Regions from separate parts of the Mesorhizobium sp. B2-4-13 genome, predicted to be linked through region 4. Evidence: predicted binding sites of a transcription regulator. Region 4 holds the regulator's gene; each other region holds the start of a gene.

The links. Region 4 encodes PhoB, which activates phosphate uptake and scavenging genes when phosphate is short. Its sites were predicted from a motif close to TGTCATNNANCTGTCAT; they were not measured.
Region 1: a site for PhoB is predicted at 1,709-1,725, ahead of FJ936_RS25890 (RNA degradosome polyphosphate kinase). Genes of this name have one in related genera too.
Region 2: a site for PhoB is predicted at 1,428-1,444, ahead of FJ936_RS22375 (acid phosphatase). Genes of this name have one in related genera too.
Region 3: a site for PhoB is predicted at 1,930-1,946, ahead of FJ936_RS17895 (toxic anion resistance protein). Genes of this name have one in related genera too.

The regions. Positions count from the first base shown of each region.
Region 1 covers NZ_VFVB01000011.1:182,866-186,073, reverse strand. The annotation lists gene FJ936_RS25890 (RNA degradosome polyphosphate kinase) at 1-1,644, opposite strand, end outside; gene FJ936_RS25885 (zinc-finger domain-containing protein) at 1,812-2,057, shown strand; gene FJ936_RS25880 (FAD-dependent monooxygenase) at 2,068-3,208, shown strand, end outside.
Region 2 covers NZ_VFVB01000008.1:256,545-259,752, forward strand. The annotation lists gene FJ936_RS22370 (cytochrome-c peroxidase) at 72-1,331, opposite strand; gene FJ936_RS22375 (acid phosphatase) at 1,526-3,061, shown strand; gene FJ936_RS22380 (DUF922 domain-containing protein) at 3,109-3,208, opposite strand, start outside.
Region 3 covers NZ_VFVB01000006.1:142,751-145,958, reverse strand. The annotation lists gene FJ936_RS17905 (TetR/AcrR family transcriptional regulator C-terminal domain-containing protein) at 1-575, opposite strand, end outside; gene FJ936_RS17900 (TCR/Tet family MFS transporter) at 689-1,852, shown strand; gene FJ936_RS17895 (toxic anion resistance protein) at 1,987-3,066, shown strand; gene FJ936_RS17890 (substrate-binding domain-containing protein) at 3,120-3,208, shown strand, end outside.
Region 4 covers NZ_VFVB01000007.1:85,833-89,040, forward strand. The annotation lists gene pstB (phosphate ABC transporter ATP-binding protein PstB) at 1-483, shown strand, start outside; gene phoU (phosphate signaling complex protein PhoU) at 509-1,216, shown strand; gene phoB (phosphate regulon transcriptional regulator PhoB) at 1,236-1,925, shown strand; gene FJ936_RS19755 (ROK family protein) at 1,928-3,163, opposite strand.

The sequences.
Region 1 (3,208 bases), on a different contig from region 4:
CATCCAGATACGCGCCGGCCGTCCCTCCAACGCATGGGTGACCTCGTCCGAAATGTGCTGAAGGATGCGGTTCCTCAGCGTGAACGGCGAGATCGCCAGCCGCATCTCCGCGGTCGGCTCGGCATAGCCGGTGATGAAATTGAACAATTGGGCGACGTCGCGGGCGATCGTCGGATCGGTGGTGAAGAAGGACAGGTCGGTGTAGATGCGCGCGGTGACCGGGTGGTAGTTGCCGGTGCCGAGATGGACGTAATTGCGCAGCTTGCCGTCCTCGCGCCGCACCACCAGCGACATCTTGGCGTGGGTCTTGAGTTCCAGGAACCCGAACACGACCTGCACGCCGGCGCGTTCGAGATCGCGCGCCCAGCGAATGTTGGCCTCCTCATCGAAACGCGCCTTGAGCTCGACCAGCGCCGTTACCGACTTGCCGGCTTCGGCCGCGTCGACCAGAGCACGCACGATCGGGCTGTCGTTGGAGGTGCGATAGAGCGTCTGCTTGATCGCCACCACTTCGGGGTCGGCCATCGCCTGGCGCAGGAACTGCACCACCACGTCGAACGACTCATAGGGGTGATGGACGACGATGTCCTTCTCGCGAATGGCGGCGAAACAGTCGCCGCCATGCTCACGGATGCGCTCGGGAAAGCGTGGGTTGTAGGGGATGAATTTCAGGTCGTCGCGGGGAACGGAGACGATCTCGGAGATCTGGCTGAGTGCCAGCGGCCCGGTGAGCACGCTGATGCGGCTCGACGAGACGCCAAGCTCGCCGGCGACGAAATCGCGCAATTCCCCAGGCATCAGCTTGTCGAATTCGATGCGGATGACGGAGCCGCGGCGGCGGCGCTTCAGCGCCGTTTCGAACAGGCGCACGAGATCTTCCGATTCCTCTTCGACCTCGATGTCGCTGTCACGAATGATGCGGAACGTGCCGGAGCCCTTGACCTCGTAGCCGGGGAAGAGCTTGCCGATGTAGAGGCCGACCGCCTCCTCCAGCGGAATGAAGCGGACATGGTGCTTGCGGTCCGGCAGGCGGATGAAGCGCTTCAGCGCCACCGGCAGGCGCAAGAGCGCGCTCATCTCCTCGCCATTCTTGCGATGGCGAAGTTGCAGCGCCATCGAGAAGCCGAGATTGGGAATGAACGGGAACGGATGCGCCGGGTCGATCGACAGCGGGGTCAGCACGGGAAACACCTGCTCCTGGAAATGGTCTTCCAGCCAGACCTTCTCGTCCTTGGTCAGCGCGTCGCGGGTGATGGTTTCGATGCCTTCCTTGTTGAGCAGCACCGTGAGGGCCGACAGGCTCTTCTGCTGGTCCTCCTGCAGCCGCTCGACCTCACGCAGCAATTGTTCGAGCTGCTGTTCGGGAGTGCGTCCGTCCGGGCTCTTCAGCACGATCCCCTCGCGCACCTGGCCGGCAAGACCGGCGACGCGCACCATGAAGAACTCGTCGAGATTGGCGGCCGAGATCGACAGGAAGCGGACGCGCTCCAGCAGCGGGTGATGGGTGTTCAGCGATTCCTCGAGAACGCGGCGATTGAACTGCAGCCAGGAGAATTCGCGGTTGACGAAGCGGTCCGGATTGCCTTCCGGGCTCGCTGCCGCGACATTGTTGAATTCGCTCTGTACCGGCTTCAGTTCGTTCATGATTCCTGCTCTTCCGCGCGCCTCAGCCGGTTAACCGGCTTAACTTATCCTGTGGCAGGCTTTTGCGACAGTTCTCTGACAGGCTTTTGCGACAGTTTGATTTCATCGAACTTGCAAACAGACTTGATATGATCCAGATGCAGAGAGACTGCGTTAAGGAGACGACGATGGCAGGCGGTTCCATTCCCCATTTCCAGAACGATGCGGGCCACCCGGCGATCGACATCGGAGTCAAGGAATTCATGTGCACGGGCGCCAACCCGCCTTTCGACCATCCGCATGTTTTTCTCGACATGGGCGACGACAATGAGAAAGTCTGCCCCTACTGCTCGACCCTCTATCGCTATTCGCCGAAGCTGAAGGCGACCGAAACGCTGCCGGCGGGCTGCCTCTACATCGACCAGGCCGCCTGACCTTCCGATCATGAGCTCGACGCGGTCCCGGCAGGTCATGATCGCCGGGGCTGGCATCGCCGGGCTGACAGCGGCGATTGCCTTTGCCGAACGCGGCTATTCCGTGAGGGTGTTCGAACAGGCGCAGCGTCTCGAAGCGGCGGGCGCCGGCATCCAGCTCTCTCCTAACGCGACCCGCATCCTTCGCCAGCTTGGCGTGCTCGACACGCTTCTTGCCAATGCCGTCCAGCCGGAAGCCGTGGTGCTGAAGGACGCCGCGAGCCTGCGCCAACTGGCACGCGTGCCGCTTGGCGGAGCCGGCGAGGAACGCTGGGGGGCGCCCTATCTCGTGGCGCACCGGGCGGATCTGCAAGACGCCCTGATGGCGCGCGTTGCGCAACTGCCCGACATCCATCTCACCACCGGCGCGCAGATCAGCAGCGTGGCCTCCGGTTCATTCGTTATCACCACGACAGACGGGGTCGGCCGCAAGGTCATCGATACCCAAGGATCTCTGCTGGTCGGCGCCGATGGCGTCTGGTCAGCGGTGCGGAGGTTTGCCAGTCCAGGCAGCGGAGCCGGCTTGGCGAACAGCCATTTCTCCGGCGAACTGGCCTGGCGGGCGACGGTGAGCGCAGACAACGAGGCGGGGCGAGCCTTCACCGCGATCGGCTCCCCTGACTGCGTCACCACCTTCCTGCATCCCGGCTTTCATTTGGTCGCCTACCCCGTGAGCAGGGGTAGCGCCTTCAACCTTGCCGCCTTCACCCGGGGCGAGCGCATCGCCGACGGGTGGTCACGCCACGCCGATCCCGCCATCCTTTCAGGCGCCATGCGCCGCTCCGCGCCGGCGCTGGCGCGTTTGGTGGAACTCGCTGGCCCGTGGACCGCCTTTCCTATCCACACGGTCGAACAGCGACGCTGGACCATGCCCGAAGGCATCGCGCTAATCGGCGACGCCGCGCATGCCATGACGCCGTTCGCGGCGCAAGGTGCTGCCATGGCGATCGAGGACGCGGCTACGCTTGCCGATTTGATCGCCGACTTCCCTGGCGACCTGACGCAAAGCCTCGTCATCTGGGAGAACCTGCGGCGGTCGCGCATCGCCAAGGTCATCCGTCGCGGCGCGCTCAACCGGCTTGCCTGGCATGCCCGAGGCCCGGTGGCGTTGG
Region 2 (3,208 bases), on a different contig from region 4:
ATGACGAAGCGAGGGAGGGCTTCGGCTAATCCCCACGTCAACTAGCGACCCTTACGACGTGGCTTCCCAGTTCACTGCGACCGCTTCGCCGCCTGATCCGCATCCGTCAGCGTCTGCAGAAACGCCACGATGTCGTCGATCTCGGCATCGTCGAGCGCCGGCTTGTCGCCGGGTTTCTTGCCGTCGAAGGGCGGGTCTTGATTCAGGTTCGGCCAGTAAGCCTTTGGTAAATCGTCATATTTGTCGACCGTACCGTAAGCGTTTTTCGGGTACCAGCGGCCGGGATCGGTGTCGCGGCTGGCGTAGAAGGCCACCGCTTCGCGCAGCGTGTGGAAATATCCGTTGTGGAAGAAGCTCTTGCGCAGCGCCACGTTGCGCAGGCTCGGTGTCTTGAACAGGCCGCAATAGTCGGTGCGGCCACGGAAATCGGTACGCAGGGGACCGCACAGGCCGAGATCGACATAGGCCGGGTCGGCGTTGGCCGGGATGGCCGGATTGCGCGGCACGGCGATGGCGATGAGGCCGAAATCGGTGAATTGCGGCGGCTCACCGTCATTGGCCGGTTCGCTGAGGTGGCAGGAGGCGCAATTGCCTTTCGCCTCGTCCTCGAACAGGGCGCGGCCATGCAGTTCCCGCGCCGATAGCGTCGCCTTGCCGGCGAGGAAGGCGTCGTAGCGGCTGGAATAGGGGTAGAAGTCGACCGCGCTCTGCTCGAACGTGCCAAGCGCCTCGGCGGCGGCGTCGAAGGCATCGTCCGGGCGGTCGAAGACATCGTTGCCGAAGGTTGCCTTGAAGTCATCGGCATAGGCTGACTTGCGCAAGGCGGCGGAGACCGCCACGGCATCCTTGTTTGCCATCTCGAACGGCGAGAGCAGGGGGATTTTCGCCTGGTCCACACCGTGATCGGCGCGGCCGTCCCAGGTCAGACCGCCGGTCGGGCCATTGTCGACGCTCTCGTCGCCCTCGTCCTCGGAATCGTGGAAATGCTCGGTGAAGGCGGGCGCCGCCTCGAGGTAGCGCAGCGACGGCACCGCGCGCACGCCGGACTGGTCGAGGTTCGGGCCGCCCATCTCGACGGGAGATGCCGAGGCCGGACCGAAGGCATGGCGCGGATCGTGGCAGGAGGAACAGGCCTGTTTTCCCGAAGCCGAGAGCGCCGGGTCGAAGAACATCTTTCGCCCCAAGGCAGTCAGCGCCTCGGCGCGTGCGAAGGCTTGCGCACGCGACAGCGGACCGGGATCCGGCCCCGCCGTATTCGCAGGCGCGGCAAAGCCAAAGGTCGAGATCGCGGCACTCGCGATCACCAGGCTTTTCCATCGTCTCGTCATCATGGGGCACGGTCCGCTTTGGCCCGGAAATAAGAACGCAGTGCAACGGATTGATGACCGGTCCCAGTGCTCACGAAACCGTGTTCGCCGCGGCGGCGGATGTCACAAAGGTGACAAGGCATCCACGTTAGCTGCCCATGGTTCCCGCGCCATAGCCCCATAGCCCCATAGCCACAGTCAAGCCACGAGGTCTTCCCATGACGAGGCTCAAGTTCCTTACTTCCTTCTGTCTGGCCGGTTCGGCCTTGTTTCCCCTTGCGGCCGCCAATGCCGCCCCTCCCGGCTTCGACAAGATCGACACCGTCGTCGTCATCTATGCGGAGAACCGTAGCTTCGATAATCTTTATGGCGGCTTCCCCGGCGCCAATGGGCTGGCCAATGTCTCGGCCGACCAGGCGCGCCAGCTCGACCGCGACGGCAAGCCGCTGACCGAACTGCCGCCGGCCTGGGGCGGGCTGACCGGAAAGGGCGTCACGCCCGTGGTGACGGAGGCGCAGACCGCGCATCTCGCCAACGCGGCCTTCGCCATCGACGATCCCAAGGGCTTCAACGAAGGCACCAATGTCATCACCCACGATTTGTGGCACCGTTTCTACCAGGAGCAGATGCAGATCGACGGCGGCAAGAACGATAAATTCGTCGCCTGGGCCGATTCCGGCGGGCTGGTCATGGGCCATTATGACGGCTCGAGCCTGCCGATGTGGCAGGTGGCGAAGAAATATGTGCTGGCCGACAATTTCTTCCAGGGCGCCTTCGGCGGCTCCTTCCTCAACCATTTCCAGCTCGCCTGCGCCTGTACGCCGGTCTATCCGCATGCCGACACGAGTCCGATCAAGGGCCAGATCGCCGTGGTCGAGGCCGACGGAACGACCTTGAAGGTGGCCGACAATTCGCCGCCGTCGGCGCTGGGCGGCGTGCCGAAATTCGTCAATGACGGCGCCATCACGCCCGATTTTTACGCCGTCAACACCATGCAGCCGCCCTATCAGCCGAGCGCCAACAAGCCTGCCGAGGGCGGCGACAAGGCGCTGGCCGATCCGGCCGCGCCCACCACGCTGCCGCCGCAGCACGACATCACCATCGGCGATCTCCTGTCGCTGAAGGGGGTCGACTGGGCCTGGTACGCCGGCGCCTGGCAGACGACGCTCGACGGCAAGAACGCCACGCCGGTGCCGAACTTCCAGTTCCACCACCAGCCGTTCAACTATTTCGCCGCCTACGCGCCCGGCACGGCAGCGCGCACCGAGCATCTCAGGGATGGCGGCCTGGATGGCGCCGAGTTCATCAAGGCGATCGACGACGGCAAGCTGCCGCAGGTCGCCTTCTACAAGCCGCAGGGCAATCTCAACGAGCACTCAGGCTATGCCGACGTGACATCGGGCGACCGGCATCTGGCCGACCTCGTCGCGCATCTGGAGAAGAGCCCGCAATGGAGCCACATGCTGGTCGTCGTCACCTATGACGAGAATGGCGGCTTCTGGGATCACGTCGCGCCGCCCAAGGCCGACCGCTGGGGCCCGGGCAACCGCATCCCGGCCTTCATCGTCTCGCCCTATGCCAGGATGGGCACGGTCGACCACACGCAATACGATACGACATCGATCCTGCGCTTCATCACCGCGCGCTACGATCTGCCGGTGCTGACGGGCATCGTCGCCCGCGACAAGGCGCTGGCCGCCAATGGCGAGCCGCCGATGGGGGATCTGTCAGCCGCGCTTGATCTCAGCCGCTAGGGCGGAGCGAACCGCGAATACGCCGCCGCGCCGCGAGGCGCGGTGGCTCAGCCGCCATTGACCAGGGCAAGAATGAGCTTTTGCAGATTGCCGCCCTGGCCGAGTTCGATGCGGTCGAAATCGCGGCTTGCCTGCCGCTGCGCCTGC
Region 3 (3,208 bases), on a different contig from region 4:
GCGAGCCCGCTTTCAAACAGCGCCTCGTGTCCGCCGGCACGGTAGTGCACCAAGGCTTCATGCAAAAGCGGATGATCATGCGCCGCCGCATCCAGCGCTTCGCCACGCCCCGGACCTGACGGATTTTCGGCTTGCTCCTCCATGACACAGCCGACCGTGTAGCGGCCGACCGTCATCAGCAATTCCATGGCTGGAATCGCCGCCATGCCCTCGCCCGCCAGGAATTCCAGCAGCCGCTCGAAGTGCCCGAGCTCTTGCGGATCCGCTTCCGTGCCGGCGTGGACACGCGCGCCGTCGCGATAGGCAATCAGGGCGCTGCGAAAGCTGCGGGCATTCTTGCGCACGAAATCCTGCCAGGTCTCGCCGAGCCGTGGTGTTCGATGCCGATGGCCGCGCCGCAAGATCTCTTCGTTCATCGCGTCAAGCAAGGCGCGCTTGCTCCTGAAATGCCAGTAGAGTGCCGGCTGCTGCACCTTGAGCCGCTGCGCCAAAAGGCGGGTCGACAGCGCATCGATGCCAACCTCGTTGAGCAAGCCTAGCGCTTCGTCGACGATCATCGTCTTGTCCAGTTTCATGCGAATCCGTCTGGTCCTCCAGCTTGCGCCGTGAATTTATCAGTGATAAACCTTTCCTTATCAACGATAAATTCCTGAGTCCGATCGTGAAAAGAGCTTATCTCGTCGTCCTGATGGCGATGGCACTGGACGCCGTGGGCGTCGGGCTGATGATGCCGGTGCTGCCGGGCTTGCTGCGCACGGTCGGCCATGTCGACGATATCGGCTGGATTTTTGGCGCCTTCCTGTCGGCCTACGCCGCCATGCAGGTGCTTTTTTCGCCGCTGCTCGGCGCCCTGTCCGACCGCTACGGCCGTCGGCCGGTCTTGCTCGTCTCGCTCACGGGATCGATGGCGGACTATCTGTTCATGGCCTTCGCGCCAACACTGCCGCTGCTGTTCGTTGGCCGGCTGATCGCGGGCGTCACCGGCGCCAGCATGGCGATAGCTTCCGCCTACATGGCAGATATCAGCAGCCAGGATCGTCGTGCTCGGGGTTTTGGCCATCTCAACGCCGCCTTTGGCGTCGGCTTCATAGCCGGTCCGGCGCTCGGTGGCCTGCTTGGTGACGTTTGGCTACGCACGCCCTTCCTGGTTGCGGCAGCACTCAACGGGATCAACCTGGTACTGGCTTTCTTCCTGCTGCCGGAACCGAAGCGCGCGGGCGGCGCAAGCGAAATGCCGTCTTTCAACCCGCTGGCGCCGTTGCGTTGGGCGCTGACTTTCCCGGCCCTTTTGCCGCTGCTTGGTGCCTTCGCCGTTCTTGCCCTGGTCGGCGAAGTCGGCGGCACCATCTGGGTGCTCTATGTCCAAGGCAAATTCGCCTGGGACCTGTTCACCGTCGGCATCTCGTTGGCGCTGTTCGGGCTCTTCCATGCTGGAGCCCAGGGTTTTGTTGCCGGGCCGATCACCGAGCGCTGGGGCGAGAAAGCAGCGCTGATCATCGCCATCCTCGCCGACAGCACGGCCTATATATCGATAGCGCTGGCCTGGCAGGGCTGGATGGCCTTCGCCCTGCTGCCGCTGTTCTGTCTCGGCGGGATCGGAGCTCCGGCATTGCAGTCGCTGTTGACCTCACGCGTCGGCGCCGACCATCAGGGACGGCTGCAGGGCGTGCTCACCAGCATGACCAGCCTGGTCTCGGTGTTCGGGCCCTTCATCATCGCCATGCTCTATTTCCGCACGCGCACCGTCTTTCCCGGCACAGTCTGGATCGCGGGGGCGGCGCTTTATGTGCTGTGCCTGCCATTGCTCCTGCGAACCGGGTCATCTCCAGCCGTGCGGGAGGCCGCCGAATAGATATTTCTTGACGCTAGGCCGGAAGACGGCACTGTTCACCGCCGAAAACGGCCTCGGACTACCGTTTTCCACAGCGGCGACATATCACTGTCACAGGTTACCTATCGAGATGCTGTTACCGAGGGGAAGTCTGCATGGCCGACAAGAACAGCATCACTCTGCTCGACGACACTTCGACATTGCCGGCAATCGTAGCCGATCCGTCCGACATCGCCAGAATCGAAAGCACGATCGACGTCAGAGACCGTGCCGGCATTTCTGTCTATGGCGACCGTGCCCAGCAGGCAGTCAGCGACTATGCCGACAAGATATTGTCCCAGTTGCGCAACCGGGACCTCGGCGACACCGGCGATCTCCTGACCGACATCATCATGAAGGCCAAGAATCTCGATCCGGCCTCGCTCAAGGACCAGGGTTTCCTCAGCGGCCTGTTCTCCTCGTTCAAGGCGCGGCTCGAGCGCTTCAAGGAGAAATACGAGGACGTGGCGGGACAGATCGATCGCATCGGCCTCGAACTCGACCGTCACAAGGACACGCTGCGGCGCGACATTGCCGTGCTCGACGACCTCCATGAGCAGACCAAGGGCTCCATCCTCAAGCTCGATGCCTATGTGCAGGCCGGCAAGAAATTCGTCGATGACTACCGCGCCAACGAGTTGCCGAAGCTGAAGGCCGCGGCGGATACCGCTAGCGGCGACACTGGAGGCACGCTGGAGGCGCAAACCTATCAGGACGCCGTGCAGGCGCTCGACCGCCTGGAAAAGCGGATCTTCTACCTGGTGCAGGCGCGCCAGCTCGGCATCCAGCAATTGCCGCAGATCCGCATCGTCCAGTCGGGCGACGAGACGCTGATCGAGAATTTGCAAGCAACCTCGGCGCTGACCGTGCCGGCATGGAAGCAGAAGATGGTCATCCTGCTTGGGCTGACCAACCAGAAGTCGGCGCTCGAACTGCAAAAGACCGTGACCGACGCAACCAACGAGATGATCCGCCAAACGTCGAAAATGATGAAGGACCAGGCGATTTCGGTCGAGGAACAGGCGCAGCGCGGCATCGTCGACGTCGAGACACTGGCGCAGGCCAATCGCGATCTCATCGACACGGTACAAGGTGTGCTGAAAGTCCAGCAGGAGGGCCGCCAGAAGCGGGCCGACGCCGAAAAACAGATGGACCAGATGACGATCGACTTGAAGAAAGCGCTGACCCGGTCCTGATCGGAACCGCCATGCCTAAGACGCTGACGTCCGTTCTGCTGCTCGCCTTCGCGATGTTTTTGACGGCCTGCAATTCCAGCCAAGTCCAATTCTCGATCGTCTCCGGCTCCGAGAATACGGTGCTGGAGCCGATCGTCCAGGA
Region 4 (3,208 bases):
CAGAAGCCGACGCCGTTCCCGATGTCGATCTATGAGAATATCGCCTTCGGCGTCAGGCTCTATGAGAAGATCGGCAAGGCCGAGATGGACGGCCGTGTCGAGCAGGCGTTGAAACGCGCCGCGCTGTGGAACGAGGTCAAGGACAAGCTCAATGCCAGCGGCCTCAGCCTGTCGGGCGGCCAGCAGCAGCGGCTTTGCATCGCCCGCACCGTGGCGGTCAAGCCGGAGGTCATCCTGCTCGACGAACCGGCCTCGGCGCTCGACCCATTGTCGACCGCCAAGATCGAGGAATTGATCGACGAGTTGCAGGCCGACTACACGATCGTCATCGTCACCCACAACATGCAGCAGGCCGCGCGCGTCTCGAAGCAGACGGCTTTCATGTATCTGGGCGAGCTGGTCGAATTCGACAAGACCGAGAAGATCTTCACGTCGCCTCGCGAGAAGCGCACGCAGGACTACATCACCGGCCGCTTCGGCTGATCTCACGCATACGAGGACCAGGATCATGGCCGAACACACAGTCGCAGCCTTCGACGAGGATCTCGGACAGATCAGCAAGCTGATCAGCGACATGGGCGATCTCGCCGGCACGATGGTCGGCGGCGCCACCAAGGCGCTGCTGAATTCCGACAACGCGCTGGCACAGCGCGTCGTCTCCGACGACGCCATCATGGACGCGCGCCAGCGCGAACTCGATGATCGCGCCATCACCCTGATCGCCAAGCGCCAGCCGATGGCCGACGATCTGCGTCATGTCGTCGGCTCGATCCGCATGGCGGGCGATCTCGAACGCATCGGCGACCTTGCCAAGAACATCGCCAAGCGCGTCGGCTCGGTAGGCCTCACCGCCACGCCGCGCGACTTGTCGCATTCCATCGACTCCATGGCGCAGCTGGTGCTGATCCAGGTGCAGGGCGTCGTCGAGGAATATGCGGCCGGCGATGCCGCCGCCCTCGCCAAGCTCAGGAATGACGACGAACGCATCGACGTCAAATACACTTCGGTCTTCCGCGAACTCCTGACTTACATGATGGAGGATCCCCGCAACATCACGGCTTGTACGCATCTTTTGTTCTGCGCCAAGAATCTCGAACGCATCGGCGACCATGTGACCAACATCGCCGAGAATGCGTATTATGTGCTGACCGGCACGCAACTGCCCGCCAACCGTCCGAAGCAGGACGAGACGGCGATGTCGGTGCCGGCGGCTTGACGGCAGGGATGATCGATCGATGATCGCGCCACGCATCATGGTGGTGGAGGACGAGGAGCCGCTGGGCGTGCTCCTCCGCTACAACCTGGAGTCCGAGGGTTACCAGGTCGAGGTGGTGACACGCGGCGACGAAGCCGAGATACGCCTCCAGGAAAACGTGCCCGACCTGCTGGTGCTCGACTGGATGGTGCCGGCGGTTTCCGGCATCGAACTCTGTCGGCGCCTGCGCATGCGGCCCGAGACGGAGCGACTGCCGATCATCATGCTGACGGCGCGCGGCGAGGAGAGCGATCGCGTGCGCGGCCTCTCGACCGGCGCCGACGACTATCTGGTCAAGCCGTTCTCGACGCCGGAATTCATGGCCCGGGTCAAGGCGCTGCTGCGCCGCGCCAAACCGGAAGTGCTGTCCAGCGTGCTCAAGGTCGGCGACATCGTGCTCGACCGCGAATCGCACCGGGTCTATCGCAAGAAGAGCGAGATCCGGCTCGGACCGACCGAGTTCCGGCTACTCGAATTCATGATGCGCCATCCCGGCCGCGTGTTCTCGCGCAGCCAGTTGCTCGACAATGTCTGGGGCGAGACGATCTACATCGACGAGCGCACCGTGGATGTGCATGTCGGCCGCCTGCGCAAGGCGGTCAACAATGGCCGCATGCCCGATGTGATACGCACCATCCGTGGCGCAGGCTACGCAATCCGCGAGGATTGAGATCAGGCCACGTTCTTGCCGGATCTCACCTGCACGCCCGGCGCGAAAATCTCCTGGTCGACGAAGGTGAGCGCGCGCATGGCGCAGCCCTCGCGGATCAGCGGCAATTCGTTCGGCTCTGTATCGAAGGAAATCGATTTCGAATGCTGGCCGCCGGCGGTCTGGGCGATGGCCTCGCGCAAGGCCGGCTCGATCAGATCGAAGGCGGCGGCGCTGACGCCGACCATCGCAACCGGCGCCGGATCGATCAGCGCGAACAGGCTGCCAAGGCCATAGCCCAGCGCCTCGCCGGCCTTGCGATAGGCCTCGCGCTCCGGTCCGTCTCTTTCGCGCGCCGTAGCCGCCAATGCGCGCATGTCGGCGTCGCTGACGTCGACCGGTTTGGCGTCCTCACCCAGCTGTCCTGCATTACGCCAGATGGCATAGTTGCCGGCATAGGCCTCGACGCAGCCGCGCCGCCCGCAGCGGCAGAGCGCGCCGCCGGGGCGATGGATCATGTGGCCGAACTCGCCGCCCGAGGAATGGGTGCCGGTGAACAGCTCGCCCTTCAGCACCAGCCCCATGCCGATGCCGTGCGAGAGCAGGATGGCGATGAAGTCGTCGCGGTAGCGCTCGGGGTCGCGCCAGCGCAGCGCCACAGCCATCATGTTGCAGTCGTTCTCCATGGTGGCGGGGATGCCGAATTCGGCTTCGAGTATGTCGGCGAAGGCAATGTCCGTCTGCGGCGTGATCGGCGACCACAGCATGGCGCGCGCCTCGGTGTCGGTGATACCCTGGATCGCCAGCGCGATGCGGGCGATGCTGGCGACGTCGAGGTCGGGATCTTCGAGGCGGCGGCGGACGATGGCCACGCATTCGCCGATCAGCGCCTCGCGGGACATGGTCAGCGTGTCCAGCCGGCGCTGCTCCTCCGATATCACCTGGCCGGCGTAGTCGATGACGGCGACGGAGAGGAAATTCAGCGACAGCACCACGGTCATGACCGCCGCGGCCTCGGGGTTGAGACCAAGGCCAACCTGCGGCCGGCCGCGTTTCAGTGAGCCGGCCTCGTTCGGCTTGCCTTCGCTCAGGATACCTTCGCCGATCAGGTCGGCTGATATCGCCGATATGGTCGAGTGGCTCAGGGCGGTGGTGGCGGCGATCTCGGTGCGCGAGGGCTGGCCACCCCGGCGCACGGCTCCAATCACCATTGCGCGGTTGCGCCGGCGCAGATCGTCGTGGCGGATTCCGACCGACATGATTTCCCTCCCCGTCGCCGCGGTTCTTGACGCCCCCTCGAACAC